DNA from 3 places in the Streptomyces sp. DT2A-34 genome. Region 1 is predicted to be linked to each of the others. Evidence: riboswitches for the same ligand, from Rfam matches in the RefSeq annotation. Region 1 holds a riboswitch; each other region holds the start of a gene.
The links. Region 1 has a riboswitch for cyclic di-AMP ahead of QQM39_RS23635 (M23 family metallopeptidase). Riboswitches for the same ligand answer to the same signal wherever they lie in the genome.
Positions count from the first base shown of each region.

Region 2: it holds a riboswitch for cyclic di-AMP, as region 1 does, so the genes downstream of both, QQM39_RS16455 (C40 family peptidase) here and QQM39_RS23635 (M23 family metallopeptidase) in region 1, are expected to answer to the same signal.
Region 3: it holds a riboswitch for cyclic di-AMP, as region 1 does, so the genes downstream of both, QQM39_RS26865 (transglycosylase family protein) here and QQM39_RS23635 (M23 family metallopeptidase) in region 1, are expected to answer to the same signal.

Region 1 covers NZ_JASTWJ010000001.1:5,310,715-5,320,120, reverse strand. The annotation lists gene trmB (tRNA (guanosine(46)-N7)-methyltransferase TrmB) at 88-933, shown strand; gene QQM39_RS23645 (PrsW family intramembrane metalloprotease) at 1,095-2,426, shown strand; gene QQM39_RS23640 (aldo/keto reductase) at 2,595-3,542, opposite strand; gene QQM39_RS23635 (M23 family metallopeptidase) at 3,692-4,717, opposite strand; cyclic di-AMP (ydaO/yuaA leader) riboswitch at 4,729-4,886, opposite strand; partial or broken gene QQM39_RS23630 (PP2C family protein-serine/threonine phosphatase) at 5,120-6,148, opposite strand; tRNA gene QQM39_RS23625 (tRNA-Met) at 6,291-6,364, opposite strand; gene QQM39_RS23620 (dihydrofolate reductase family protein) at 6,421-7,554, opposite strand; gene QQM39_RS23615 (MarR family winged helix-turn-helix transcriptional regulator) at 7,626-8,141, shown strand; gene ribA (GTP cyclohydrolase II) at 8,287-8,931, shown strand; gene QQM39_RS23605 (S8 family serine peptidase) at 9,029-9,406, opposite strand, start outside.
Region 2 covers NZ_JASTWJ010000001.1:3,775,922-3,785,327, reverse strand. The annotation lists gene QQM39_RS16480 (PspC domain-containing protein) at 1-1,197, opposite strand, end outside; gene QQM39_RS16475 (ATP-binding protein) at 1,341-2,666, shown strand; gene QQM39_RS16470 (response regulator transcription factor) at 2,663-3,382, shown strand; gene QQM39_RS16465 (C40 family peptidase) at 3,423-4,493, opposite strand; gene QQM39_RS16460 (hypothetical protein) at 5,015-5,368, shown strand; gene QQM39_RS16455 (C40 family peptidase) at 5,903-7,069, opposite strand; cyclic di-AMP (ydaO/yuaA leader) riboswitch at 7,078-7,245, opposite strand; gene pcrA (DNA helicase PcrA) at 7,643-9,406, shown strand, end outside.
Region 3 covers NZ_JASTWJ010000001.1:5,979,133-5,988,538, reverse strand. The annotation lists gene QQM39_RS26895 (NAD(P)/FAD-dependent oxidoreductase) at 1-51, opposite strand, end outside; gene QQM39_RS26890 (hypothetical protein) at 600-845, shown strand; gene QQM39_RS26885 (Ppx/GppA phosphatase family protein) at 927-1,898, opposite strand; gene QQM39_RS26880 (DUF501 domain-containing protein) at 2,064-2,582, opposite strand; gene QQM39_RS26875 (septum formation initiator family protein) at 2,611-3,087, opposite strand; gene eno (phosphopyruvate hydratase) at 3,181-4,461, opposite strand; gene QQM39_RS26865 (transglycosylase family protein) at 4,778-5,473, opposite strand; cyclic di-AMP (ydaO/yuaA leader) riboswitch at 5,478-5,677, opposite strand; gene QQM39_RS26860 (transglycosylase family protein) at 5,883-6,914, opposite strand; gene QQM39_RS26855 (cytochrome P450) at 7,082-8,362, opposite strand; gene QQM39_RS26850 (tetratricopeptide repeat protein) at 8,359-8,889, opposite strand; gene QQM39_RS26845 (hypothetical protein) at 8,805-9,406, opposite strand, start outside.

The DNA of each region.
Region 1 (9,406 bases):
CGGCAGGGGGCGAGGGGGCGAGGGTGACGGCCGTGCCGGTCGTGGCCCGAAGGGGGACCGTGCGGAGCACGTAAAATCGACCCCACTGTGTCTGACTCCCTCAACGCCCCCGAAGTCCCCCAGCCCGGCATCCCCGGCATCCCCGGCGAGGACGATCCCGGCCACGTCCCCGGTGTCTCGGTTCGGCATACCCGGGCCAAGGGTGAGCCCCGGTTCCCGGACGGGCCCAAGGCCGACCCCGCCGGGTCGCACTTCGAGCGGCGGATCCGGAGCTTCCAGCCGCGGCGGAGCCGGGTGACCGCGGGGCAGGCGGACGCGTTGCAGCGGCTGTGGCCCAAGTGGGGGCTCGACATCGACGGCCGGCGCGTCGTGGACCTCGCCGAGCTGTTCGGGAACGACAACCCCGTCGTGCTGGAGATCGGCTTCGGGATGGGGGGGGCCACGGCCCAGATGGCCGCCGCCGACCCCGGCACCGACATCCTCGCCGTCGACGTCCACACCCCCGGGCAGGGAAACCTGCTCAATCTCGCCGACCAGAACGGGCTGTCCAACATCCGGGTCGGCAACGGGGACGCCATCATCCTGCTGCGCGAGATGCTCACGCCCGACTCGCTCGACGGGCTGCGCGTCTACTTCCCCGACCCCTGGCCCAAGAAGCGGCACCACAAGCGGCGGCTCATCCAGCCCGAGTTCCTCAGCCTCGCCGCGACCCGGCTGAAGCCCGGCGCTCTTCTGCACTGCGCCACCGACTGGGAGCCGTACGCCGAACAGATGCTCGAAGTGCTGACCGCGCACCCCGACTTCGAGAACACGCAGGAAGACGGCGGTTTCGCGCCCCGTCCCCCGTTCCGGCCGCTGACCCGTTTCGAGGGGCAGGGACTGGACAAGGGTCATGTGGTGAACGACCTGCTCTTCCGGCGCGTACAGCGGTAGGAGCAGCGGGAAGAACATCCGGCAGACAGCTGGAAGACAGCCGGAAGAACAGCACCGACCGACAAGAGCATCTACACCAGCACCGACACACAACCCCCCACCGGCGCCAGAGCCCCTCGCGCTGCTGCGGGCGGCGCCCCTGCCTCGTTAGGGTCAATGCCGTGGCCACCTGTCCCCCGTACCCGACGCCTCCCACCGGCCCCACCGGCGGCGCACTGCGGCACGCGCACTGGTGGCAGAAGCGGTGGGTGCGTTACGGCGCGCTCAGCACGCTGCTCGCGCTCTCCGGGCTGGTCATCCTCGCCCTGGTACGTGAGCAGACCGGCACCGAAGGGTTCCTGGTCGGGCTCGGGCTCGCCATCCTGCCCGTGCCGCTGCTCGTCGCCTCCTTCCGGTGGCTGGACCGGGTCGAGCCGGGGCCCTGGCGCAATCTGCTGTTCTCGTTCGCCTGGGGCGCCTGCGCGGCGGCGCTGATAGCGATCGTCGCCAACAGCTTCGCGACCAGATGGATAGCGACCGCGACGGCCGACCCGTCGCACGCGGACACCCTCGGCGCGACGGTCATAGCGCCCGTCGTGGAGGAGATGGCGAAGGCCGCCGCCGTCCTGCTCGTCTTCCTCTTCCGCCGACGGGACTTCACCGGGATGGTCGACGGCGTGGTGATAGCGGGGGTCACCGCCACCGGCTTCGCCTTCACCGAGAACATCCTCTACCTCGGCACCGCCTTCGGTACCGACCAGCTCTCCGGCGACAGCGGTATCGCCTCCGTCACGGCGGCGACCTTCTTCGTCCGCGTGATCATGTCGCCCTTCGCGCACCCGCTCTTCACCGTCCTCACCGGCATCGGCTTCGGCATCGCCGCGCTGTCGGGTGAGCGGCAGCATGTGCGCCGCGTCCTCCTCCCGCTCTCCGGGCTGCTGCTCGCCATGGGCATGCATGCCCTGTGGAACGGCTCGTCGGCCTTCGGGGAGTTCGGGTTCTTCGCCGTGTACGCGGCCTTCATGGTGCCCGCGTTCGGGCTGCTGACGTGGCTGGTGATCTGGACCCGGCAGCGTGAGCTGAGGACCGTGCGCGAGGAGTTGCCCGCCTACGTCGTCGCCGGGTGGCTGACGCCGGGCGAGCCCTTCGTGCTCGGCTCGATGCGGGCCAGGCGGATGGCACGGCAGTATGCGCGGCGCCGTGGGGGGCGGGCTGCGGCTCGGGGGGTGGCGCAGTACGAGGCGTACGCCACGTCGTTGGCCTTTCTACGGCATCGGGGGCGGCGTGGGCGGGCCGGGGCCGACTTCGTCGTACGGGAAAGGGAGTTGCTGCACGAGTTGTGGCTACGGCGGGAGCTGGCGCGGCCGGCGCTTGAGCAGGCGGGGGCCGCGCAGGCTTGGTCGGCGTACGGGTACGGGGCGCCGGTGCCGGTTTACTGGCCGGCGTATGGGCAGCCGTACGGGCCCAGGTATGGGGCGGCGCCGTATCCCGCGTACAACCCGTATCGGACGTGAGCGTCGGGGGGCGGAGTGGTTGGCTCGCCCCCGCCGCCCCTACCCGTCCCATCCCCCAGGGGCTCCGCCCCTTCGACCCCGCTGGGGCTGCCGCCCCAGACCCCGCTTCGGCCCTGAACGGGCCTCGTCCCCAAACGCCGGACGGGCTGAAATGCCGAGATGCCGGGCTCAGGCCGACGCCTCCGTCAGCCTCCCCAGTTCCTCGTCCGTCAGCCTCAGCTCCGCCATCCCCAGCAGCGCCGGTAGCTGTTCGAGTGTCCGGGACGAGGCGATCGGGGCCGCTACCGTCGGCTGGGTCGCCAGCCAGGCCAGGGCCACCGTGGCCACCGGGACCTCGTGGGCCTGGGCGACCTCGTCGAGCGCGGCCAGTACCCGTCGGCCCCGCTCCGTCTCCAGGTACTTGCCGGCGCCCTGGGCGCGCGGGCTCTGCACCGCCGTGCCGGCGCGGTACTTGCCCGTGAGGAAGCCGGACGCGAGGGCGTAGTACGGGACCGCGGCCAGGCCCTCCCGCTCGGCGAGGTTCTGGAGGTCGCCCTCGTAGGTGTCGCGGGAGACCAGGTTGTAGTGGGGCTGGAGGGCGACGTAGCGGGCCAGGCCCTCGCGGTCGGAGAAGGCCAGGGAGGCCGCCAGCCGCTCCGGCGAGATGTTGGACGCGGCGATGTGCCGGACCTTGCCCGCCTTCACCAGCTCGTCCAGTGCGCCGATGATCTCCTCGACCGGCACTTCCGGCTTGTCGAAGTGGGTGTAGTAGAGGTCGATGTAGTCGGTGCCGAGGCGGCGCAGGGAGGCTTCAGCGGCCGCCTTGATGTTGGCCGCGGTCAGGCCCTGGAAGTCGGGGTGCTGGCTGACCTTCGTGGCGATGACGACGTCGGAGCGGTTGGCGCGTGCCTTCACCCACTTGCCGATGATGGTCTCGGATTCGCCGCCCACGTTGCCCTCGACCCATGCCGAGTAAGAGTCGGCCGTGTCGATGAAGTTGCCGCCCGCCGCCGCGTAGGCGTCGAGGACGGCGAAGGACTGGGGCTCGTCCGCCGTCCAGCCGAAGACGTTGCCGCCGAGGGAGAGCGGGAAGACCTCGAGGTCGGAGGAGCCGAGCTTGCGCAGGGAAGCAGTCATGCTCCATAACAACGCCCTTGGCGGAGGCCGGTCTTCCGGGGCCGCCGCAAAGTTCCCGTAAACAAGCGGACCCCGGCGCTCCGAAAACCGGCAGCCCTGACGTCGGGGGGTTGCCGTCAGGACCGCCGGGGATCAGAAGTGGGGGAACCTCAGGGCGTAAGCCCCTTGCCGCGCAGCCACGCCAGCGGGTCGATGCCGCTCGTGCTGCCGTCGGGGTGCACCTCGAGGTGCAGGTGTGCGCCGGTCACGTTGCCCGTGGCGCCCACGCGGCCGATGACGTCGCCCGTGTTGACCTTCTGGCCGACGCTCACGCTGATCGAGGACTGGTGCGCGTACCAGAGCTCGGTGCCGTCGTCGAGGGTGAGCACCGTCTTGTAGCCGTACGACCCGTCCCAGCCGGCGAAGGTGATCGTGCCGGAGTGCACCGCCTTGATCAGCGTGCCGGTGGGGGCGGCGAAGTCGAGGCCCGTGTGGTAGCCGGAGGACCAGTAGGCGCCGGCCTGACCGAAGGTCGAGCTGATGGTGTACGAGGAGGTCGGCAGCGTGAACTGCTTGGCCAGCTCGGCCAGGCGCTCGGCCTCGGCCTTCTTGCGGGCCTCCTCCTCGGCCTTGGCCTTCGCGGCGGCGGCCTTGGCCTCGGCTTCCTCCTCCGCCTTGGCGGCCGCGGCGGCGGCCTCCTTCTCGGCGGCGGCGACGGCGGCCGCGGCGGCCTTGTTGTCGATCTGGTCCTGCTGCAGTTCGGCCTGCGCGATGATCCGGCTGCGCAGCGCCTCGCCGGCGTCGGTGGTGCCCTGCGTGGTCTCCTCGGTGGCCGTGCCCATGGTGCTGAGCGCGGTGGCCGTGTCCTCGGCGGGCTCGGCGGAGTCGTCGGAGATCAGGGGCAGGTCCGGCATGGTGATGGCGACCGGCGGCTTGCCGCTGTTCGCGCTGGCCATGCCGCCCGCGCCGACGGCGGCTATGACGCCGACGCCGAGAACCGTGGAGCTGCGGGCGAGTCCCCCGCCTCGCTGCTTGGAGACGCGATGCCTGCCGCGTACGGGACGAATGGACTCCGCGGTGGGGTTCCACTCCTCCAACGGGCCCTCGTCGGTGCGGTGGCGGTCGTAGCCAAAGGTGTCTGCACCGCGTTGACTCGGCACGAACGGGGCTTGCTGGGCAGGCCGGTTGGACGCCACGTGGGCGTGCTCCTTTCCTTCCTTCTCGCCTACCGGGTTAGCTGACGGGTTCGGAGCAGGAAGGTCTCCTACGCGCGTATACCGGCCGTGAGTTCACGGCGGCATCCATGCGATTCACCCCAAGGTGGTGGTTCCCCGGTTCCCTTGCGGGATTCGGCGCGTGCGCGCGGAGCCGCCTCTTGTGACGGCTGGGACGACCGCGCTGCGTTATCGAACGTTAATAGACGCGAGGTGCGGATTCCAAGCTGTTCCACTTGATCATTAACGATTCTCGCCTGGACTTACAGGTCATGAGCGTCCTAAATCGGGCGAGTTGGCCAGGGCTCAGGAATCACACAGGTATTGACGGTATGTCAGTTGTTATGCGGAGGGCGGTCGCCCGATCACGTCCGGTGACAACGATCACTGCCGTCGTACGGCGATGAGAGCCAGGTCGTCCGCCATGCCGCCCCCGGGGTGCCCGCGCGCCTCCGCCGCGAGCACGTCGAGCGGCGCGGCCGGCCTGCGACAGGCGTTGTCCCGTCCCGCGAGCCGCTCCTCAGCAGTGTGGCACCGCTCGGGAAGCCGGCCTCCTGGGCCCGGTCGGGCCAGGGCGCCGAGCTCGCCCATGCCGAGCGGCAGCGCGGGCTCGGGGGCGTGCAGCGAGCGCACGGTGCCGTCGGCGTACAGCAGCAGGGGCGGCGGATGTCCTCGCTCGACGAGGCGCACGGTCCCGTTGCCGTGCGGCAGCTCGGCGAGCACGACGGTGGTGAAGCCCTCGGAGGAGTCGATCCCCTCCCGCCGCGTGCGCTCACGCGGCAGCGCCCGCTGCAGCCGGTGCGCGACCGCCTCCAGCGTGGCCTCCTGCTCAGCGGCCTCCCGGAAGGCCCCGATGACGACGGCGACCGCCGCGACCGCCCCCATGCCCTTGCCGCGCACGTCCCCCACGAGGACCCGGACGCCGTGCGGAGTGTCCTGCACGGCGTCCAGGTCGCCGCCGATGGAGGCGCCCTCCTGCGCGGCCTCGTACCGTGCCGCGATCTGGAACCCGCCGATCCGCTCGGCGGGCTCGGGCAGTACGGCGCGCTGGGCGGCCTCGGCGATCTCACGGGCGGAGGCGAGGCGCTCGTCGCTGCGGCGGACGAGGACGTTGACGAGGACGGCGAGCGCGGAGACGGTGACCACGGTGGCCAGCTCGGTGATCACCTCTGCGCCGGGGGTGCCGCCGAGCGCGATGCGGAGCACGAGCAGTGCGGCGAAGGCGACGAGCCCCGTGAGCACCGTGCCGCGCAGCGAGTAGAGCGGGGCGGCGACGAGGGGTGCGGCGGTGGAGAAGGGAGCGCCGGTGAATTCGGTGGGCGTGGTGTAGTCGTACGCGCCCCCGGCCGCGATCAGCAGGGCGGGGAGCAGCCGGGCGAACCGGCGTGCGTGCGAGATCCGCCGTTCCTCCACCTCACCAGGGTTGCCGAAACGGGGTGGGGAGCGAGTGGTGAGGGCCGACCGGACGACGGGGGAAAGAGGGGCAAGCCCGTGGGCCGAACACCGGGAAAACACTCAGGGCCGGAACCAATTGGTTCCGGCCCTGAACTTTCAGTAGCGGGGACAGGATTTGAACCTGCGACCTCTGGGTTATGAGCCCAGCGAGCTACCGAGCTGCTCCACCCCGCGGCGATGACTCAATAGTACGCCATCCGCAGGACAGAAAGCACACGCCTTTCCCGGCGTCACGGCAGCAGGTGCCCATTCGGGGCTTTTGCCCGCTCTTCGTACTCCGGCAGGACCAGGACATCCACCCCCTCCCGCGCCAGCAGCCCGCTCCCGTCGGCGCCCACCACAAACGTGTCCGGCTCCCGCCAAGCCGTCACCACCCGCCGCACCCCGGCCTCCAGGATCAGCCGGGCGCAGGGCGCCGGCCGCGAGGCCCGCCGGGTGCACGGCTCCAGGCTGCTGTACACCGTCGCCGACGCCAGCCTCGGATCACCGGCCGCGATCTTCCCCAGCGCCGCCTCCTCCGCGTGCACCACGGGATCGTCGCCCTCCCTGGAGTGCCCCCGCGCCAGCTCCGTGCCGTCGGCCGCCACGACCACCGCCCCGACGCTGAAGGCCGTCTCCGACGGCGGGCACTGCGCGGCCAGGTCACACGCCAGTGCCAGCCAGTGCCGGTCCGCGGCGGAGGGAAGGGCGCCGACGCCGGGCGCCGTCGGCTCGTAGCGCATCAGGACGACGTCCTCGATCCGTCGCGTCTCCAGCAGCCGGAGCCGGCCGCCCTGGTACCCGCCCGGCCCGAACAGCCGCGGTGCGTCCGGGTCCCCGACGAACAGCGGCGCCAGCACCAGCTGGACCTCGTCCGCGAGGCCCTGCTGCAGCAGCTGCGTGTGGATCGTGCCGCCGCCCTCGACCATCAGCCGCTCGACGCCGTGCACCTCGCGCAGGTGCTCCAGCAGCGCCCGCCAGTCCAGGTCCGCGCCCAGTGCGACCACATCCGCCGCGACCGGCGTCCGCCGCAGCCGCTCCGCGCCCTTCTCCGTCGTATAGACGATCTTCTCGCCGCCCGTGTGCCAGAAGTTCGCCGCCGGATCCAGTTCGCCGGACGCGCTGACCGTGACCTTCAGCGGATACTCCGGTTTGCCCGCCGCCACCCGCGCGGCCCGCCGCTCGGCCGAGTTCACCAGCAGCCGGGGATTGTCCGCCCGGATCGTGCCGGCGCCGATGAGGATCGCGTCCACGCCAGCCCGCACCTCGTCGACGCGGTCGAAGTCGGCCGGGCTGGACAGGAGCAGGCGCTCGGGGGTGGTGTCGTCGAGGTAGCCGTCCAGGGAGACCGCGGCGGACAGCAGGACGTAGGGGTACGACGGCATCGGCGCGCTCTCCGGCTCGGTCGGGGAAACTCGGGCTTGGTTCAAGTTTGAAACAAACCTACACTGGGGGCATGACGACTCGCTGGCTCACCCCCGAGGAGCAGCGCGCCTGGCGCGCCTACATCGCCTCCGCCGCCCTCGTGGAGGACGCGCTGGACCGGCAGCTCCAGCAGGAAGCCGGCATGCCCCATCTGTATTACTCCATCCTCGCCACCCTGTCCGAGACTCCGGAGCGCCGGTTGCGCATGACCGATCTCGCGGAAGGGCTGAAGATCACCCGCAGCCGGCTGACGTACGCCGTGACGCGCCTGGAGAAGGACGGGCTGGTGCGGCGCGAGGACTGCCGCTGGGACAAGCGGGGCAGCATCGCGGCGATCACCGAGGAAGGGATGCGTGTCCTGGAGCGCACGGCTCCGGGGCACGTGGAGACCGTGCGGGCGCTGCTCTTCGACCGGCTGACCCCGGAGCAGGTCGGACAGCTGGAGGAGATCTTCACCGCGGTCGCCGAGGGCTTCCAGGGAGAGGACGCGCACGCCACCGCCGACGACGTGCCCTGGCGGCGGCGCTCCGGCAAGTCCTGTTCGTGAGGCACGAGTCCGGTCTGTGACGCGGGTCTGTGACGCGGCCGACAAACCTGTTGCTTCAAATTTAAAGCATGGGGTAGGGTCCTGGACCGAGGAGCTGCTTCAAATCTGAAGCAGCTGGCCCACGTACGGAACCCGGAGATCCCGCATGCCCGACTTCACCGCCGCCGCCACCCAGCGCGCCCGCGTCCGGGTCCCGCTGCGCTTCCACGACGGTTACTCCGTGGACGCCGAGCTGGTCACCTTCCACGGCCTGACCGACGGCCAGGAGCACGTGGCCGTCGTCCTCGGCGACCCGGCCCCCGGCACCACCCCCCTGGTCCGGCTGCACTCCGAGTGCCTGACCGGCGACGTCTTCGGCTCGGCCCGCTGCGACTGCGGCCCCCAGCTGCGCGAGGCCGTCGAGCGCATCGCCGAGCGCGGCGGGGTGCTGCTGTACCTGCGCCAGGAGGGCCGCGGCATCGGGCTCTACAACAAGCTGGACGCGTACGCCCTCCAGGACCAGGGCCTCGACACCTACGCCGCGAACGCCGCCCTCGGCCTGCCGGAGGACGCCCGCGACTACACGGCGGCCGCCCAGATGCTCACCGCCCTGGGCATCGGCGAACTGGACCTGCTCTCCAACAACCCCGACAAGGCCGACCAGTTGCGCGCCCTCGGCATCGAGGTCCAGGACCGCGTCCCCACCGGCGTCTTCGCCACCCCGGACAACGTCCGCTACCTGCGCGCGAAGGTCCTGCAGACCCAGCACACGCTGCCGCTGGGGGACCTCGCGGGGCTCAACGTGGGCTGAACGGGGGCAAGACGAAGGGGCGGGCGTCCGATGCCGGACACCCGCCCCTCAGTCGTACGTCGACCACAGCCTTACGACGACGGCAGCCTTACGACGACTACGGCGTGACCTTCTCGATCGTCACCCCGCCGACACCCGCGGTCGTCCCGCGCGTGTTCACCAGCCGTACCTCACCGAAGAGCTGCCGGCCCTCGGGCACGGCCCGCGCGACCGTGACGTTCGCCGCCACCTTCGCCGAGTCGCCCGTGCCGAGCTTCACCGGCGTCGAGTCGTCGGCCGTGATCGAGCCGAGCGCGGAGGAGAAGAACGCGTCCCGGTAGTCGTACGCGGTGGAGCCGGACGGCACCTTGAAGCCGACGACCTCGACGGTGTACTTGCCGGCGGCCGGGTTGGCGATGGAGACGGCCTCCTCGGAGTCGCCGTCCGCGGACTGGCCGACGAGCTTGCCCTCGGCGTCGTACACGTTCAGGTCGAG
Region 2 (9,406 bases), 1.5 Mb from region 1:
CACGTCTGCCCTCGTCGTCACCGTCTGGTCCTCGGTGAGCTCCAACCGGGACAGGTCCAGGGTGCCGACGCCGGTGCCGAGGTCGTACTGCGGTTGTACGTCCGCGACGGCCGCCGGTCGCCAGTTCCGCTCGATCCAGTGCGTGCTGATGTCCTTGGGCAGCGCGGCCGAGGCGGCCAGGAGGCCTGCTGTGATCATCGCCAGGAATATGGAGCCTGCCCCTGTCCGGCCCAGGAACGCGCTGACCGCTATGCCCAGGCCGAGGACGAGCAGCGCGCAGGACAGGCCGGTCTGCAGACTGGTGCCGAGCGCGTGGTCCTCCCACGTCGCGCTGGTGCCGAGGGCGCCCGCGAGCAGGGCCAGCAGGAACACCCAGCCGCCGATCCAACGGGGGCCGCGCGGCTTCGGCTGGTGGGGGCGCCGGGCGCGTATGTCCTGGCGGCTGCTCCAGGTGGTGCCGAGGCTGATGTTGACGGCCGCCGCGATGTCGCGGTCGCGGGAGTCGCGAGGGCCCCAGAGATAGCCCGTGCCGCCGTCGTGCGTGCCGTCCTTGACGATGGGGTCGCGCCACCAGGAGGGGTAGGCGGCGGGGACCGGTGGAGCCTGGGCCTCGGGTGGGGCGTCGGCGACGGCCTGGGCGGCGAGCGGGTCGGGGTCGGGAGTGGCGCGGTGCCGCGACCAGTAGCCGGCGCCCGCCACGAGGAGGGAGAGGACGACGGCGAAGGCCAGCACACCGCCGTTCCTCAGCAGTGTCAGGAACACGCCGCAGCCGACCAGCGCGAACAGCACGGCCGTCAGCGCCTGGCCGTCGACCCGGCCGGTCAGCAGCTTGCGGACCTCGTTCTCGTCCTCGTCGTCGTACGGGACGAAGAGCCAGGCGAACCCGTAGAAGATGAGGCCGATGCCGCCGGTCGCGGAGAGCACGGCGAGGGTGATTCGGAAGATCACCGGGTCCATGTCGCACTGCCGGCCGAGCCCCGCGCAGACGCCGGCCAGCATCTTGTACCGCCGGTCGCGCCGGAACTTGCGCGGCGGGTCGAGTGCACCCGCTTCGGCGGGCGCTCCTGCTTCCGTGCCCGCGTGCGCGCGCGGTTCCTCACCCACGGCGCTCGCGGGTGCCGGGCCGGACGGGGTGCCTGCGGTGGGCACGGCGTCCGGCTCGGGCACGGAGTCCGCGGCGGGCTGGTGATCTGTCATGTGTCCATGGTGACGGGCGGGTCGGCGTGGCGGGAGTCGGAATGACCCTGGTCGGACCCTGATATCGGTCCCTGAGGGGGGTCTGGGGAAGCGTTCGAGGTGGAGGGGTTCGAAGATCAGGGGAGTCTCGGGGGTCGACCCTGATGCCCTGCTGCTCCGGCCGTGTGAACATCGATGGCATGCCGGAAGCCGCAGCAGCGCCACTCGTCGAACCGCGGCCGCCGCGCAAGCTCTACCGCAGCAGCGACGGACGCTGGCTCGGGGGCGTGGCGCGGGGGCTCGCCGGACATCTCGGCCTGCCCGTCATCTGGGTGCGACTCGTCTTCGTCGGCCTGTTCATGGCGGACGGCCTCGGCGCGCTGCTGTATGCCGCGTTCTGGTTCTTCGTGCCGCTCGGCGTCGGCGGTGTCGACGCGCAGCGGCCCTCCCCCTTCGCCACCGAGACCGCGGCCGACGGCCGCCGCAGACTCGTCGCCCGCAAGCCGGACAAGGGGCAGATCGTCGCGCTGCTCCTCATGGTCGTGGTGGCGATGGTCTTCGTCGGCAGCGTGGACCTGGGCAGCGGAGCCAAGGCCTACCTCCTGCCCGCCGTGCTGGTCGGCGCGGGCGTCGCCCTGGTCTGGCGCCAGGCGGACAACGCCCGCCGGGCCCGCTGGATGGAGGTTGGTCGGCATCGGCGCACCCTGACGCTGCTGCGCGCCGCGGGCGGCGTCGTCCTGGTCACGGCCGGCGTCTCCGGAATCTTCGTCCTGCAGGGCTCCGCCGACCACCTCGGCTCCGTCCTGCAGGCGGCCCTGGCGGTCCTCGTCGGTATAACGCTCCTCGCGGGCCCGTACCTGGTCCGGATGACCCAGGACCTCTCCGAGGAACGCCTGATGCGCATCCGCGCCCAGGAGCGCGCCGAGGTCGCCGCGCACGTCCACGACTCGGTGCTGCACACCCTGACCCTGATCCAGCGCAACGCGGAGAACGCGAACGAGGTCCGCCGCCTCGCCCGCGCCCAGGAGCGCGACCTGCGCACCTGGCTCTACAAACCCGAGGGCACCGGCAAGGACGAGGCCGACGAACCCACCCACCTCGCCGACGCGGTCCGGCGCAACGCCGCGGAGGTGGAGGACAAACACGGCGTCCCCATAGAGGTCGTGGTCGTCGGCGACTGCCCGCTCGACGAGAAAATCGGCGCACAGATGCAGGCCGCGCGCGAGGCGATGGTGAACGCCGCGAAGTACGGTGGCGAGGGCGGCGCCGTGCAGGTCTACGCCGAAGTGGAGGGGAAGACCGTCTTCGTGTCCGTCCGGGACCGCGGTCCGGGCTTCGACCTCGACTCGATACCCGCCGATCGCATGGGCGTCAGAGAATCGATCATCGGCCGCATGGAGCGCAACGGCGGCACGGCCCGGCTGAGGGCGGTGCCCGGCGGCGGTACAGAGGTCGAGCTGGAGATGGAGAGGGCGGAGAAGACGTCATGAGCGACCCGACCGAGGCGAACGAGCCTGTGGAGTCGACCGGCGGGAGCGCGGGCGAGCGGCACGTGCGCGTGGTCCTCGTCGACGACCACCGCATGTTCCGCACGGGAGTCCAGGCCGAGATCGGCCGCACCGAGCAGACCGGCGTCGAGGTCGTCGGCGAGGCCGCGGACGTCGACCAGGCGGTCACGGTCATCACCGCGACCCGGCCCGAGGTCGTCCTCCTCGACGTACACCTTCCGGGTGGCGGCGGGGTCGAAGTCCTGCGTCGCTGCGCCCCGTTGATGGCGGACGCCGAGCAGCCCGTCCGCTTCCTCGCGCTGTCCGTCTCGGACGCGGCGGAGGATGTGATCGGGGTGATCCGGGGCGGTGCGCGCGGATACGTCACGAAGACGATCACCGGCACGGATCTGGTCGACTCCATCTTCCGGGTCCAGGAGGGCGACGCGGTCTTCTCGCCGCGTCTTGCCGGGTTCGTGCTGGACGCCTTTGCCTCCACCGACGCCCCGCCCGTCGACGAGGACCTCGACCGCCTGACCCAGCGCGAGCGGGAGGTGCTGCGGCTGATTGCGCGGGGGTACGCGTACAAGGAGATCGCCAAGCAGCTCTTCATCTCCGTCAAGACGGTCGAGTCCCATGTCTCGGCGGTGCTGAGGAAGCTCCAGTTGTCGAATCGGCATGAGCTGACGCGGTGGGCGACGGCACGGCGCCTGGTGTGATCCCGGGCCCGGGCAGCGCTCCCGGCCCCGGCTCGCTCGCTCACACCACCCGCGTGGCGCCCGCGAACGGCATCTCGTCGAGCGGGGCCACCCGGACCGGTGCGGACGGGTTCGGGGCGTGGATCATCTGGCCGTTGCCGATGTAGAGACCCACGTGGCTGATGCCGGAGTAGAAGAACACCAGGTCACCCGGGAGCAGTTCGGCGCGGGAGACACGGCGGCCGGCGTCGATCTGGGCGTAGGTCGTGCGGGGCAGGGAGATGCCGGCCGAGCGGTACGCGGCCTGGGTGAGGCCGGAGCAGTCGAAGGCGTCCGGGCCGGTCGCGCCCCAGACGTAGGGGCTGCCGATCTTGGTGTGAGCGTAGGAAACCGCGGCGGCGGCACGGGAGTTGGGGGCCTGCGCCGTGACGGAGCCGGGGGCCGTCAGGGCGTCGCGGGTGCCCGTCGAGGAGCGTGCGGCGCGGGCTGCGTCGGCTGCGCTCGCCCCGAGCCGGGCCCGCTCCTCGGCGGTCAGTCGGGCGAGCAGGCTTCGGGCCGCGTCCAGCTTGCCGGTGATCGTGTTCTTGTGGCGTCGCAGTTCGGCCTGGCGGGACTTCAGCGAGGCCAGTTCGACACGTGCGGCTCCGCGCAGCTGCTCGATCTCGCGGAGTTGCTCGCGGACGCTCGCGACGGACGCCGCCTGACGGTTGCCGGCGCGTTCCGCGAACTCCGCTCCGTCGAGGTACCGGTCGGGGTTGGCGGAGAGCGCGAGCCGGAGGGACGGGTCGAGGCCGCCGTCGCGGTACTGCGCAGCCGCCATCGAACCCAGCGCCTCCCGCGCCGAGTTGAGCTTCTCCGTCTTGCGCGCGGCCTCGTCCTGCAGTGTCCTGATGCGCCGTTCGGCCGTGTCCGCCTTCTCCTTCGCGCCGTTGTACTTCTCGGTGGCGACCTCCGCCTCCTGGTACAGCTTGTCCACCTTCGCCTTGACCTGCTCCGGTGTCAGCTGCGGCTCGGCGTGTCCGGTCCCGTCGAACCCCGTCGCCGTCGCCGCGCCCGCCAGGGCGATCGTCCATGCCGTGCGGGCCGTGTTGCCGCCGGCCGAGCGCTGACGGGGCTTGCGGTGCGCTGCCACGTGGACTGCACGTCCTTTCGTACGACCGCCTACGACCGCCTCGTCCCTTACGGGCGCCTGGGGGAGCGGCCGTAGGACGCCGGGGGTGCCGGGGGGCTGGTTACGCGTCCGGCGGCTGCCCACACAGGGGGAGCGGGCCGCCGCCGGACTTCCTCGGCGGTGGTGTCCGACTGCCGCCCCTGGCCCGGGCGGCGGTGGGGAGCCGGTCACCTGGTGGAGGACGCTAAACCTCACTGTGTCGGGTCGGTAACGCGTTGTACGGAAGTGCCGGGAGCGGACCGCGGGATGACCGTAAGTGAGCGTGATCCTGGGGTGGGGTCGTCGTGTTCACGCAGTGTGCTGACCGATGTGGCGGTTTCCGGGGTTGTGGGGGTGGCGGGGTGCTATGGCGCATATATGCAAGATCGGTAGGCGGGGTGGGGCGGGGTGGGGCGTGGGTGGGGGTGAGGGCTGGGGTGAGTGGAGTGCGTTGAGTGGGGCGGTGTCGGGTGGCTGTCCGGCGCTCATTAGGCTCCGGCTCCATGGACGTACTCATCCATCTCTTCGTCGGCCTGCACATCATCGGTATCGCCGCGCTGCTCGGTGGTTTCTTCACCCAGATGAAGGCGATGGGCCAGGGCACCGCCCGGTTCGTCCCCGCGATGCTGCACGGCGCGCTGACCATGCTGGTTACCGGGGTGATCCTCGTTGGTCTCAATCAGGCGGACGACCAGTCCGTCAACAACATCAAGATCGGCGTGAAGCTGGCGCTGCTGATCGTGATCCTCGGACTCGTCTATGTGAAGCGGGACGACGAGACGGTGGACAAGAGTCTGTTCGGGGTGGTGGGGCTGCTGACCACGGCGAACGTCTTCATCGCTGTGTTGTGGACGTGATGTCGGACTCGTGGGTCGTTCGGGGGCGTGTCCGGTGGTGGTGACGGAGAGTGTTGCCGCGGCGGTCATTCCCATCGGGAACGCGGTTGCCCGGCGGCGTACGTCGTAGCGCGGCCGGGGCCATGCGATCTCGGCGATGAGCAGCACGGCGTACCAGGCCAGGGTGAGGGTGATCCGGGACAGGGTTTCCTGGCCCGTCTGGTGCAGGGTCACCGACAGGGTGCCGGTTGCCATGCCGGCGGCGTCGGCTGTGGGGCTGCCTCCGGCGGTTGGGCGGGGGTGCCTGCGGCGGCCTGTTGCTGTCGGGTGGGGGTGCGGGTAGCGCCCAACGGTGGGTTGTGGGTCGGGGCCGTGCCGGGGGGTGTCCGTCCTCGGTCGGGCGGTGGGCGTTGGGCTAGAGGTGCTGTGTCTTGACGCCCGACTCTGCGGGCGGACACCCCCCGGCACGTCCCCTTCCCGCCGTACGCGGGTGCGGCGCCGCGGGGGTACTCCCACGCGCGCGTGTCGGAAGCTCCGCCACGCGCGCGTGCGGCGTCAGGCCGGGCGGACCACGCTGTGGATCGACGACTCCCCGTCGTAGTAGACCGACTCCTCGCGGACGTAGGCGCCGGGCTTCGGGGCGTGGATCATCATGCCGTTGCCGATGTAGATGCCCACGTGGGTGACGTCGTCGTAGAAGAAGATCAGGTCGCCGGGCTGGGCGTTGGAGAGGGAGACCGTGGTGCCGGCGTTGACCTGGTCGTAGGTGACGCGGGGGATGTCCACGCCGGCGGCCTTCCAGGCGGCCTGGGTGAGGCCGGAGCAGTCGTAGGAGTCGGGGCCGGTCGCGCCCCAGACGTACGGCTTGCCTATCTGGGAGCGGGCGAAGGCGAGGGCCTTCTCGGCCTTGGTGGCGTACGAGGAGTCCGTCGCGGATGAGTCCGAGGTGCTCGAGTCGGACGGCTGCTCGGTGCTCTCCTGCTGCTGGGCGGCCTCCTGGCGTTGGCGCTCCGCCTCTGCCTGCTGCCGGGCCAGCTCTGCGGCCTTACGTGCGGCTTCCTCCTGCTTGCGCTTCTCGATCGCGGCCAGGCGCGCCTTTTCCTCCGCCGTCAGCTTCGAGAGGAGTTCGCGTGCGTCAGCGAGCTTCCTTTGGACGGTGGTCTTGGCGGTCTGCAGGTCGTTCTGCGACTCGGTGAGCGTCTCGAGGCTCTGGGTGGCCTCCTGGCGCTTCTTCATCGTCGCGGACTGCTGCGTGAAGTAGTCGTCGACCGCTCCCTTCTGACGGCCGGTCATACGGTCCATCAGCTGGGTCTGGTCGAAGTAGTCCTGCGGGGTGTCCGCGAGGAGGAAGGTCGCCGTGTCGGGGGCGGTGGCGCCGGTGCGGTACTGGGCGGCGGCGTTGCGACCGAGTTCCTCGCGCGCGTCGTTGAGCTTCTGGGTGCGCTGGGCGACGTCGTCGAGGAGGGTGTCGACGCGCTTGCGCTGCTTCGCGGTCTTCTCCTTGGCCGCGTTGTACTTCTCGGTGGCCGACTCCGCCTGGCGGTAGAGGTCGTCGACCTTCTTCTCGACCTCTTCGAGGCTCGGCTTGTCGTCCGCCGAGGGGCTCGCGTTGGCCGTCTGGGACAGCAGGGCCACGGAGGTGAGGGCCGCCGTGGCGAGGGCGGGGGTCCGTATGCCTGCTACGCGCGTACCCGCGGGACGCGACTTGCGGTGCGACGCCAAGGGAGGCGACTCCTTCCGTACTCCGCCTACCGAGTTAGCTGTCGGGTTCGGGCGGGTGGTCCGGAAGGGTTGCCCTACGGCCTCTCCCTGGGCGGGATCGGGCCGATTCACCCCAAGTTCGGTGGGTCCCCGGCTCCGGCAGCGCGGCGGCGTACCGGACTCGGCGGAGGCCGTGCGGCCCGGCGACGTTCGCCGGTGGGGGTCGTACGGCCTGTCCGGCACGGTAGCCAACTCGTGTGGCCCCTGTGAAGGTTGATGTTCGATATGCCCGATACATTTTCGTGACCTTGGGTCAGGGCGTTGCGGACTGTGGCGGGTGGGGGTGGGTTTGGGGTTGTTTGCGATTCTTTGGGTTGGGTGTGGACTTTGGGTGATGTTGAGCTTTGCTGGTGTCGGGATCCGCGGCGGGTGGGGTGCGGGTTTTCGGTTGATTGCGGACCGTGACGGGATGGGTGGACAGGGTGAGGAGGCGCGGGGGGGCGGGTGGATCTGGAAGATCATCTGGGTTTGAAACAGGCGATGTTCTCGGGGTGGCCGCGGGCTGTCAGTGGGGCGCCCTAGACTCGGAGAGCGATGAGCAGCCTCTTTGACGACAGCTTCCTGGCAGACCTCCAGGCCCCACGCGGCCACGAGGAAGAACTCCCGCCGCCGCCCGAGGACGATCACACTCCGGAGCCGGTTCCGGACGATCTGTTCGGCGGGAAGTTCGACGTGCCTCCGGACCGGGACGCCTACTACCGCGACGGCGCCCCGCGCCCTGCCATCGACGCGGCCGCGCTGCTGGAGGGGCTGAACGAGAACCAGCGTGCGGCCGTCGTCCACTCCGGCGGCCCGCTGCTCATCGTGGCCGGCGCCGGGTCCGGCAAGACGCGGGTGCTCACCCACCGCATCGCCCACCTGCTCGCCGAGCGGAACGTGCACCCGGGGCAGATCCTCGCGATCACCTTCACCAACAAGGCCGCGGGCGAGATGAAGGAGCGCGTCGAGCAGCTCGTCGGCCCGCGTGCGAACGCGATGTGGGTGATGACCTTCCACAGTGCGTGCGTGCGCATCCTGCGCAGGGAGAGCAAGAAGCTCGGGTTCACGTCTTCTTTCTCGATCTACGACGCCGCCGACAGCAAGCGGCTCATGGCGCTCGTCTGCCGGGACCTGGATCTTGACCCGAAGAGGTTTCCGCCCAAGTCCTTCAGCGCCAAGATCAGCAATCTGAAGAACGAGCTGATCGACGAGGAGGACTTCGCCGCTCAGGCGACGGACGGCTTCGAGAAGACCCTCGCCCAGGCCTACGCCATGTACCAGTCGCGGTTGCGGGAGGCCAACGCCCTCGACTTCGACGACCTGATCATGACGACGGTCAACCTGCTGCGCGCCTTCCCGGACGTCGCCGAGCACTACCGCCGTCGCTTCCGCCATGTGCTGGTGGACGAGTACCAGGACACCAACCACGCGCAGTACGCCCTTGTGCGCGAGCTCGTCGGGACCAGCGAGCACCCGGTCGACGTACCGCCCAGCGAGGACGACATCCCGCCCGCCGAGCTGTGTGTGGTGGGTGACGCCGACCAGTCGATCTACGCCTTCCGCGGCGCGACCATCCGCAACATCCTCCAGTTCGAGGAGGACTACCCGGACGCGACGACCATCCTGCTGGAGCAGAACTACCGTTCCACGCAGACGATCCTGACCGCCGCCAACGCGGTCATCGAGCGCAACGAGTCGCGCCGTCCCAAGAACCTGTGGACCAACGCGGGCGCGGGCGCGCGCATCACCGGCTATGTCGCCGACACCGAGCACGACGAGGCACAGTTCGTCGCCGAGGAGATAGACCGACTGACCGATGCGAGGGACGCGAAGGCCGGCGATGTCGCCGTCTTCTACCGTACGAACGCCCAGTCCCGTGTCTTCGAAGAGGTCTTCATCCGCGTCGGCCTGCCGTACAAGGTCGTCGGCGGGGTCCGCTTCTACGAGCGCAAGGAGGTCCGGGACGTCCTGGCCTACCTGCGGGTGCTGGCCAATCCCGAGGACTCCGTGCCGCTGCGGCGGATTCTGAACGTGCCCAAGCGGGGCATCGGTGACCGTGCCGAGGCCATGATCGACGCCCTTTCGCAGAGGGAGAAGATCAGCTTTCCGCAGGCGCTGCGGCGCGTGGACGAGGCGTACGGCATGGCCGCGCGGTCGACCAACGCCGTCAAGCGGTTCAACACGCTGATGGAGGAGCTCCGTACGATCGTCGAGTCCGGCGCGGGACCGGCGACCATCCTGGAGGCGGTGCTCGAACGCACCGGCTACCTCGCCGAGTTGCAGGCTTCCACCGACCCGCAGGACGAGACCCGGATCGAG
Region 3 (9,406 bases), 670 kb from region 1:
TACGTACCCACCGCCTACTACGAGGATCCTGGGACGCTCCGTGGTGCTCATGCCATCGAGTATCCACCCGGTTCAGGGGGGTCGCTCGTGCGCCCCTTCACAAGCTCTTGCAGGGGCTGTGCTACCATCCCCGGCCCGCGTGACGCAGGTCATGGTCACGATCGGGAACCGCGATGCGCCGCACCCCGTTGTCAATGCCGCGTGAGCTGCCTCTCTGGCTTGCCGGGCCCCCTGTGAGCGGTCCGGAACGCCCTCCGGCGAAAGGCCCCGGGAGCACCCTTACACCGCCCATCTGAACATGTTCAAGGGCCTGTTCACCCCTCGGACGGGTCAACCGACACCGATCAGTGCTCCGACAGGGCAGAATTCCTTGTGAAGAACTTCACGAAGTTTCTTCGGCGGGTGCCTTCGAAGGATTCCCGGAGGGCCCGAAAGGCCCCCTCGGACGCGCTCATACGCTAGCCGACCTGCTCAACCGAAGGCTACCGATCGGTAGCAAACGAGACCCGGACCGCCCCGCGGGTGCGACCGGGGCCACCGTCACCCGGTCAGCCACGCTCGGCGAGCAAATCCGGCAGAAGCGCGCATAACGTGCAGCCATGATCACCTCACAGAAGGCCCTCACGCGGGCCACCTCGCGAATAGTCTCGGTCGGCGCGGCTCTGGGCATCGCTCTCGCATTGGGGGCGGCGACGGCCGCATCCGCTGCGGCAGCCCCGCCCGCCTCACAGGTCGCCGCAAGGGCCGCGGACGGCCACGGCCACGACCACGAGCACCACCACGACGGCCACCACCACCACGACGGCGGGGGCTGCAGCGGCCTCGTCGTCCTCCTCTGTAACTGACGGACAGCCCGCAAGGGCCGAGACAACGGCCCCGGTTCCTCACCAGGAGGTACCGGGGCCGTTCCCTGTCACCACCGCGGCTCAGTCGCCGCGCATACCCTCTTCCGCGGCTTCCGCCACCTTGAAGGCGATGCCGTCGAGGATGTCGTGCTCGCTGACGACGACCTCCTGCGCACCGATCCGCTCCATGATCGCGAGCAGCACCAGGGCGCCCGCCGCGATGACGTCGACTCGCCCCGGATGCATGGACGGTACGGCCGCGCGCTCGGCGTGGGTGGAGCGCAGCAGCCACTCGGTGATCTCCCGGACCCGGTCGTGGCTGATCCGGGAGTGATGGATGCGGGTCGAGTCGTACTCGGGCAGCTCCTGGGCGATCGCCGACACCGTGGTCACGGACCCGGCGAGCCCCACCAGCGTGCGCGCCGCACGCAACGGCACCGACTCCTCGGCGAGATCGAGGGCCGCCTCGATGTCGGCCCGCATCGCCGCGATCTGCTCCTCGGAGGGCGGGTCGGAGACGGCCCCGCCCCGCACCAGATGACGCTCGGTCATCCGCACACAGCCGATGTCCACGGAGCGCGCCGCGCGCACGTGCTCCTCCCCGACGACGAACTCGGTCGACCCGCCACCGATGTCCACCACCAGGTAGGGCTTGGGGAGGTGGTCGTGCTCGGCCAGCTCCTTCGTCGCCCCGGTGAAGGAGAACTCGGCCTCCTGGTCCCCGGTGATGACCTCGGGCTCGACGCCCAGGATGTCCACGACCCCGCGCACGAACTCGTCCCGGTTCTCCGCGTCCCGGGAGGCGGACGTGGCGACGAAGCGCAGCCGCTCGGCGCCGTGCTCCTTGATGACCGCCGCGTAGTCACGGCAGGCGGCGAAGGTGCGCTCCAGCGCCTCGGGGGCCAGCCGCCCGGTCCGGTCGACGCCCTGTCCGAGCCGCACGATGGTCATACGGCGGTCCAGGTCGACGAGTTCGCCGGTGGCGGGGTCCACATCGGCGACGAGAAGCCGGATGGAGTTCGTACCGCAGTCGATGGCGGCGACGCGGGTCATGGGGTGCCTTTCTTCTCAGCCCGTCTGGGGGTGCCCCCTCTGGGAGAGTTTGAGGACGAGGCCGTTCAGGGCCGAAGCGGGGGTTCAGGGGGCTGCAGCCCCCTGGCGGGGTCGAAGGGGCGGAGCCCCTTCAGGATGGGACGGGTAGGGGCGGCGGGGGCGAGATCACTCGGCGGAGACCACGCACGGCCCCTTCGCCCACCACTCGGGCAACATCGCGATCGCCTCGTCCCCCAGCGGATTGACACCGGGCCCGGCCGCCAACGAGTGCGCGACCAGCACATGCAGACACTTCACCCGGTCCGGCATCCCACCGGCACTGGGAAAGCCCTTCAGCTCCTCGATCTCGTCGCGGCGCCGAATGTAGTCCTCGTGCGCGGCGCGATACGCGGCGGCCAGCTCCGGATCGCTCTCCAGCCGAGCCGTCATCTCCTTCATCACGCCGTTCGCCTCCAGCGTGCCGATCGCCGACGACGCCTTGGGGCACGTCAGGTAGTACAGCGTCGGGAAGGGCGTGCCGTCGGGCAGCCGGGGAGCCGTCTCGACCACGTCCGGCTGCCCGCACGGGCACCGGTGAGCGATCGCGCGCAACCCGCGCGGCGGACGTCCGAGCTGCTGCTTGAAGGCCTCGACGTCCGCGTCGGTGGGATCGGTGCGCGGGGTGGGCGGCGGGGGCGTTTGCATGCCTGTCTTTCTATCGTTCTCGCTGGGCTCAGTGATCGGCGGCGTCGGCCTTGTCGACCCCGTCCCAGATGTTCGTGTACCAGGGCCGGTCGGCCGCGCCCAGGTGGGCCCGTGACTGCTTGGCCGCGTCCGGGTCGATCACGATGTAACCGGTCTCCCCGGGCATCACATAGTGCAGCCGCTGCCGGATCTGCTGCTCGGCGTAGGCGTCGTCCTGCCAGCGTGCCTTGACGTCGCGCAGCTGCTCGACCCGCCTGGCGGCCTCTTTCTTCTGCCGCTGCATGTCGGCGATGTCGGCGCGCTGGGAGACGTACTGCCTTATGGGGTAGGCGAGCGCCACGACCAGGGAGCACAGGACCAGCGCGAGCAGCGCGGCGCGTCCGGTGAGCCTGGAGCGCCGGGCCTGCCGCTTGGTCTGGGAGCGGTAGACGCGGGCCGCCGTCTGCTCTCCGAGCAACCGGATCCTGGTCGCGGTGGAGAACCGGTCCCGGTCCTTCACGGCCATGTCCCGCCTCCCGTTTCACACGCGTACGTCCCCGCACACGGTACGGGACCGAGTACGGGGACGTACGTACGACGCTGCCCTTAAAGGGCCCTGTCAGCCCTTGAAGCGCGGGAACGCGCTACGGCCGGCGTACACCGCGGCGTCGTCGAGGATCTCCTCGATGCGCAGCAGCTGGTTGTACTTGGCGACGCGCTCGGAACGGGCCGGGGCGCCGGTCTTGATCTGGCCGCAGTTGGTGGCGACGGCGAGGTCGGCGATGGTGACGTCCTCGGTCTCGCCGGAGCGGTGGGACATCATGCACTTGAAGCCGTTGCGCTGGGCGAGCTCGACGGCGTCCAGGGTCTCGGTCAGGGAGCCGATCTGGTTCACCTTCACCAGCAGGGCGTTGGCCGCGCCCTCCTCGATGCCGCGGGCGAGGCGCTCGGGGTTGGTGACGAAGAGGTCGTCGCCGACGAGCTGGACCTTGTCACCGAGCTTGTCGGTGATGGTCTTCCAGCCGTCCCAGTCGTCCTCGAACAGCGGGTCCTCGATGGAGACCAGCGGGTACGCCTCGACCAGCTCGGCGTAGTACTCGGTCATCTCGGCGGCGGAGCGCGCCTTGCCCTCGAAGAGGTAGGAGCCGTCCTTGTAGAACTCGGACGCGGCGACGTCGAGCGCGAGGGCGATCTGCTCGCCGGGGGTGTAGCCGGCTTCCTTGATGGCCTCGAGGATGAGGTCGAGGGCCTCGCGGTTGGAGCCGAGGTTCGGGGCGAAGCCGCCCTCGTCGCCGAGGCCGGTGGACAGGCCGCGGCCCTTCAGCACCTTCTTGAGGGTGTGGTAGACCTCGGTGCCCCAGCGCAGGGCCTCGGAGAAGGTCTCCGCACCGATCGGGGCGATCATGAACTCCTGGATGTCCACGTTGGAGTCGGCGTGCGAGCCGCCGTTCAGGATGTTCATCATCGGCACCGGCAGCAGGTGCGCGTTCGGGCCGCCCAGGTAGCGGAAGAGGGGGAGGTCGCTGGCCTCGGAGGCGGCGTGGGCGACGGCGAGCGAGACGCCGAGGATGGCGTTGGCGCCGAGGGAGCCCTTGTTGTCGGTGGCGTCCAGGTCGAACATGGCCTGGTCGATCAGGCGCTGCTCGGTGGCGTCGTAGCCGACGAGCTCCGGGCCGATCTGCTCGATGACGGCGAGGACGGCCTTCTCGACGCCCTTGCCGAGGTAGCGGTTCTGGTCGCCGTCGCGGAGCTCGATGGCCTCGAAGGCGCCGGTGGAGGCGCCGGACGGAACGGCGGCACGACCCGTGCTGCCGTCGTCGAGGCCGACCTCGACCTCGACGGTGGGGTTGCCTCGCGAGTCGAGGATTTCCCGGGCTACGACGACGTCGATGGACGGCACGAGCATCTCCTTCGTGGATGTGACGCTGGTAGTGCGGGGCTGTGAGCCTTGCGACTAGAGCCTAACCGCCTCGGGGACATCGGCAGCCGACCGACCGTCCCGTGGACAGGACCGAACCGTACCCATTGTTTCCTGCCGGAACAAAGGGGGAACAAAGGATGGGCGACATCCGGGGAAAGAAAAGCCCCGCCCCGGTGCGTACGGGGGAACACGCACCGGAGCGGGGAGCCCGTGGGGGACGGGGGTGACCCTCACGAGGTCTTCGCTATGAGGTCCACGGATGTGAGGGCCCTGTGGTTCAGCTGCCGCCCTCGTATTACTTCAGGTGCAGCTGCTGACCCGGGTAGATCAGGTTCGCGTCCTCGACGATGTCCTTGTTCAGCTGGAAGAGCTTCTCCCAGCCGCCCTTGACGTCGTGCTCCGCGGCGATCGAGCTGAGGGTGTCGCCCTTGACGACCTTGTACTCGCCGTCCCCCTTCTTGACCTTCTTGCCGGTCGGGGTGGTGACGGTCTTGGTGCTCTTCTTGGCGGCCGGACGCTCGCTGGAGCGGGAGGCCGACTGCTCCTCGGTGGAGCGGGTGGTGCTCTCGCTGCTCTGCGAGGAACCACTCGACGACGAGCCGGAGCCGTTGTAGGCGGCGCTCGACAGGCCGGTGCCGCAGTGCGGCCAGGCACCCTTGCCCTGGCCGGCGAGGACCTTCTCGGCGATCTCGATCTGCTGGGCCTTGCTGGCCTGGTCGGCGGTGGAGGCGTACGCCGTGCCGCCGTACGCGGCCCACGTGGAGGCGGAGAACTGCAGACCGCCGTAGTAGCCGTTGCCGGTGTTGATCGACCAGTTGCCGCCGGACTCGCACTGGGCGACGGCGTCCCACTCGGAGGCGGTGGCGGCGGAGGCGCTGCCGGCCGCCATCAGCGGGGCGGCCACGGCGGCGGCGCCGGTGACGCCGACGACGGCTATGGCGCGAGCGGCCTTGGACGGACGACGGTGCTTGCCCTTGCTGGAAAACAGCATGGAGAGATCCCCTCACCGACGCCTGCGAGGTGAGCTGTCGGGTTCGGGCCGGTTGAGTTGCCCGGCCGCGCACGTTCGCCTTTCGGCTCCCACTGCGCGGCTTCACCCCTAGCCGACTCCGGCCGTGCGGCCCCGAAGGGCCTCAACTGCCGGACCCGGCGCTTACCTTGGGTCCCCCGCTCCTGCCTACGGCGCTTGACGCGACGACTGTTCCCGTACGGCCGCTGGCAGGATTCGGCGTTGCGGCAGCCGGGGCTCGTGGTGACGAGCGGTCATGACCGTAGCCACGCGATTCGCGGAATTTCAAAGACGATCAGGGCTTCTGAGATCTATCTCTCACTGCATTCAAAGCGGACATTCAGTGCGAATCATGACGCGAACTCCGGCTGTTTTTCACCCCGTTCGCCCCCTATTCGGTGGGGACTTCCAGGGTCTGACCGGGGAAGATGTGGTTCGCGTCAGTACCGATGGCCCGCTTGTTCGCGTCGTACAGCGCGGACCATCCGCCGTCGAGGTCAAGGGAGTCGGCGATGGAGGCGAGAGTGTCGCCGGCGCGCACGGTGTACGAGGCATGGCGGCCGGAGGACTTGACGGCACTCTCGGTCGCCTCGCTCTCGTCGGCACTGGGGCCACGATGACGCCCGGAGCCGGTCGCCTCGGAGTCGATGGCTCCGGTGTCGACGAGGCTCCGGGAGCCCTCTCCCTGCTCCGAGTTGTCCCGATTGTCACCCTTGGACGTCTCTACGGGTGAGCCGTCGGGCGACTGCGAGGCGCCTGCGTCGGCGGACGTATCGGACTTCGAGGAGTTGTCCGTCATAGAGGATGAAGAGGGCGAAGAGGAGGAATCCTGGGACGATTCGGACGAGGTGTCGGGAGAGCCGCTCGGCGAGTTCGAGGAGTCGGAGGAATTCGAGGAGTCATCGGACGGGTTCGCCGCATCGGACGAGTCCGATGCGCCCGACGAACTCGACGAACTCGACGAATCGAGCAATCCGGACGATCCGGATACTTCGGAGGGCGAGTCCTCCGCGACGCCGGTGTCGAGGTCGAGGTCGACCGAACCGGACTTCTGAGTGAGCCCGTTGAGCACCGCACAGGTGCCCCAAGGACTGGTCCCCTGGTCCGCGAGGACGTCCTGGGCCACGGCGATCTGCTGGGAACGGCTCGCCAGGTTGGGACTGGAGGCGTAGTCGAGGCCGCCGTACTCCTCCCAGTCGTCCTGGGTCAGTTGCAGTCCGCCGTAACGTCCGTCGCCGCTGTCGGCGCTCCAGGAGCCGCCGCTCTCACAGTCGGCCACCTTGTCCCACACGGTGCCCTCGGCCGCGCTCGCGCCCGTGGCGCCGAGGAGCGGGATGGCGATGGCGGACCCGGTCACTCCGGCTGCGACGAGGAGCGCCGGAGCTTGACGGGGGCGACGGTGACGACCGTTCCCGGAGAGCATGCGGGGACCTTTCGCGAGACAACGGTGACTGCGGCGCGTGAAACCTGGGCGCCGTCATTGATCCGTGAACGTATAGGCAGACGATCACTTGTCACAAGTTAATGCCGCGCAGATCACGTGAAGATCACAGACTTAAGCGCGTGTCACGTTTGCGCCGGTGGACGTACTCACCCAACAGGGGTGAACTCCACCGGAAGCGTACGCAGTCCGCGCATGATGAGGCCGCCCCGCCATCGCAACTCGGCCGGACCCACCGCGAGTTGCAGATCCGGGAGGCGGGTGAGGAGCGTGGCGAGAGCGGTCTGGCCCTCCAGGCGGGCGAGCGGGGCGCCGAGGCAGTAGTGGATGCCGTGGCCGTAGCCGAGGTGCTGGTTGTCACGGCGGCCGAGGTCGAGGACGTCGGGGTCGGTGAACCGCTCCGGGTCACGGTCGGCGGCGGCCAGGACGACGAGGACGGGATCACCGGGTGCGATGTGCTGCCCGCCGATGGTGAGCGGTTCGGTGGCGAAGCGCCAGGTGGCGAGTTCGACGGGGCCGTCGTAGCGGAGGAGTTCCTCGATGCCGGTTTCGAGGAGGGCGGTCTCCTCGGCGGCGAGGGAGGTCTGGAGGCGGGCGCGCTGCTCGGGGTGGGTGAGCAGGGCGTAGGTGCCGTTGCCGATGAGGTTGACCGTCGTCTCGAAGCCGGCGAACAGCAGGATGAAAGCCATCGCCGCGGCCTCGTTCTCGGTGAGGTGCTCGCCGTGGTCGGAGGCGCGGATGAGGCCGGAGATGAGGTCCTCGCCGGGGGTGGGCGTGTCGGGGAGTGCCTCGCGCTTGCGGTGGATGAGGTCGGCGAGATAGCCGCGCATCTTCTTCACGGACCGTGCGACGCCGCCCCGGGGGCCGCCTTGATGCCGGATCATCATGCCCGCCCAGTCCCGGAAGTCGTCCTGGTCCTCGCGGGGGACGCCGAGCAGGTCGCAGATGGCGTAGATGGGCAGCGGGAAGGCGAACTCGTGGATCAGGTCGGCGCTCCCCTTCTGTGCGAACCCGTCGATGAGCCGGTCCGTGAGCTCCTGCACCCGGGGGGCGAACTCGGCGACGCGGCGAGGGGTGAAGGCCTTGGAGACGAGCCTGCGCAGGCGGGTGTGATCGGGCGGGTCGATGTTCAGCAGGTGCGTCATCAACTCGGCCTTGCGCTCACCCGGGATGCCGGTCTTGCCCTTGGCGTGGGCGGGTTCGTCGTGGTGGGCCGGGTTCTTGGAGAGGCGGGCGTCGGCGAGGGCCTGCTTGGCGTCGGTGTAGCGGGTGACCAGCCAGGCCTCCACGCCGCTGGGGAGGCGGGTGCTGTGCACGGGCGCGTGCTCGCGGAGCCAGGCGTAGGCCGGGTAGGGGTCGGTGGCGAACTCCCAGCTGAAGAGTTCGGGGGACTGGGGGGTGGGGCTCGGGGGGTGGGGCTGGTTGGTCACTCCTTGACGGTATCCGCAGGGGTGGTGGGGGTGTGGCCCGGTGGTGGGGGGAGAGATTCGGGGAGGCCTTCGGGGTCTACGGCGGCGGCTCGGCGGCGCCAGTCGGCTGCCTCTTCCTCCTTGCCCTGGGTCAGCAGCAGCTGGGCGATGTGCCGGGCCGCGAAGGGGTAGCCCTGCCGTTCTGCTGCGAGGTACCAAGACCTCGCTTCGGCGTACTGGCCCTCTTTCTCCAGCAGGGCGCCGAGATTGACCATGGCGGACCGGATCCCACCCTCTGCCGCCCGTCGGAAGAGAGCTTCGACCTCTGCCTCGTCGAATGACTCCGTGCCACTGAGGTGGATCGCGAGCGTGTTCGCCGCACGCGGATCACCCCAGTCGGAGGCGTAACGAAGCCAGGCCTCCGCCTCCGGCCGGCCCCACTGGCTGAACAACTTGCCGAGCTTCAGGGCGACTTCGGGATGCCCGGCCTCGGCGGCCCTGCGGTACCAGCGGACCGCCTCGTCGTCGCGCCCCGTGCCGAGCACCATGTCGCCCAGCTCATACGCCGCCTCGCCCTCACCAGCCTCGGCCGCCGTGCGCAGCCAGTGCTCGGCCCGGTCCCGCAACAGGCTGCCGAGCCTTGCCGCGGCTCTGGCGCTGCCCGCCTCGGCCGCCCGCTCCAGGTACGGGAGCGCACTGCCCGTCTCCCCCGGTCCTGCAGAATCGCCGCCAGTTCCACGGCCGCCCACGCGTCCCCCGCGTCCGCCGCCCGCCGCAGCCACTCCTCACGCTCGTCCCCCTCGGTACGCCGAGCGAACCCGAGCGCCACCGCCGCGTCCCCCGCCTCCACGCGGTCGTGCAACGCGGTGCGGGCCGCGTCCAGGACAGCCGGGAAGTGCAGCGCAGGGTCCGGCTCCCGGGCCGCGTCCAGCAGCGTCCACCACACCTCGTCCGGCACCGGCTCCAGATCGCCGCCCGATCTCAGCGCCTCCGAGACGAGCGCGCCGTACGCCCGCCAGGTGCCTTCCTCCTCGCCCGCCACGAGCAGCCCCGAAACCCCGAACA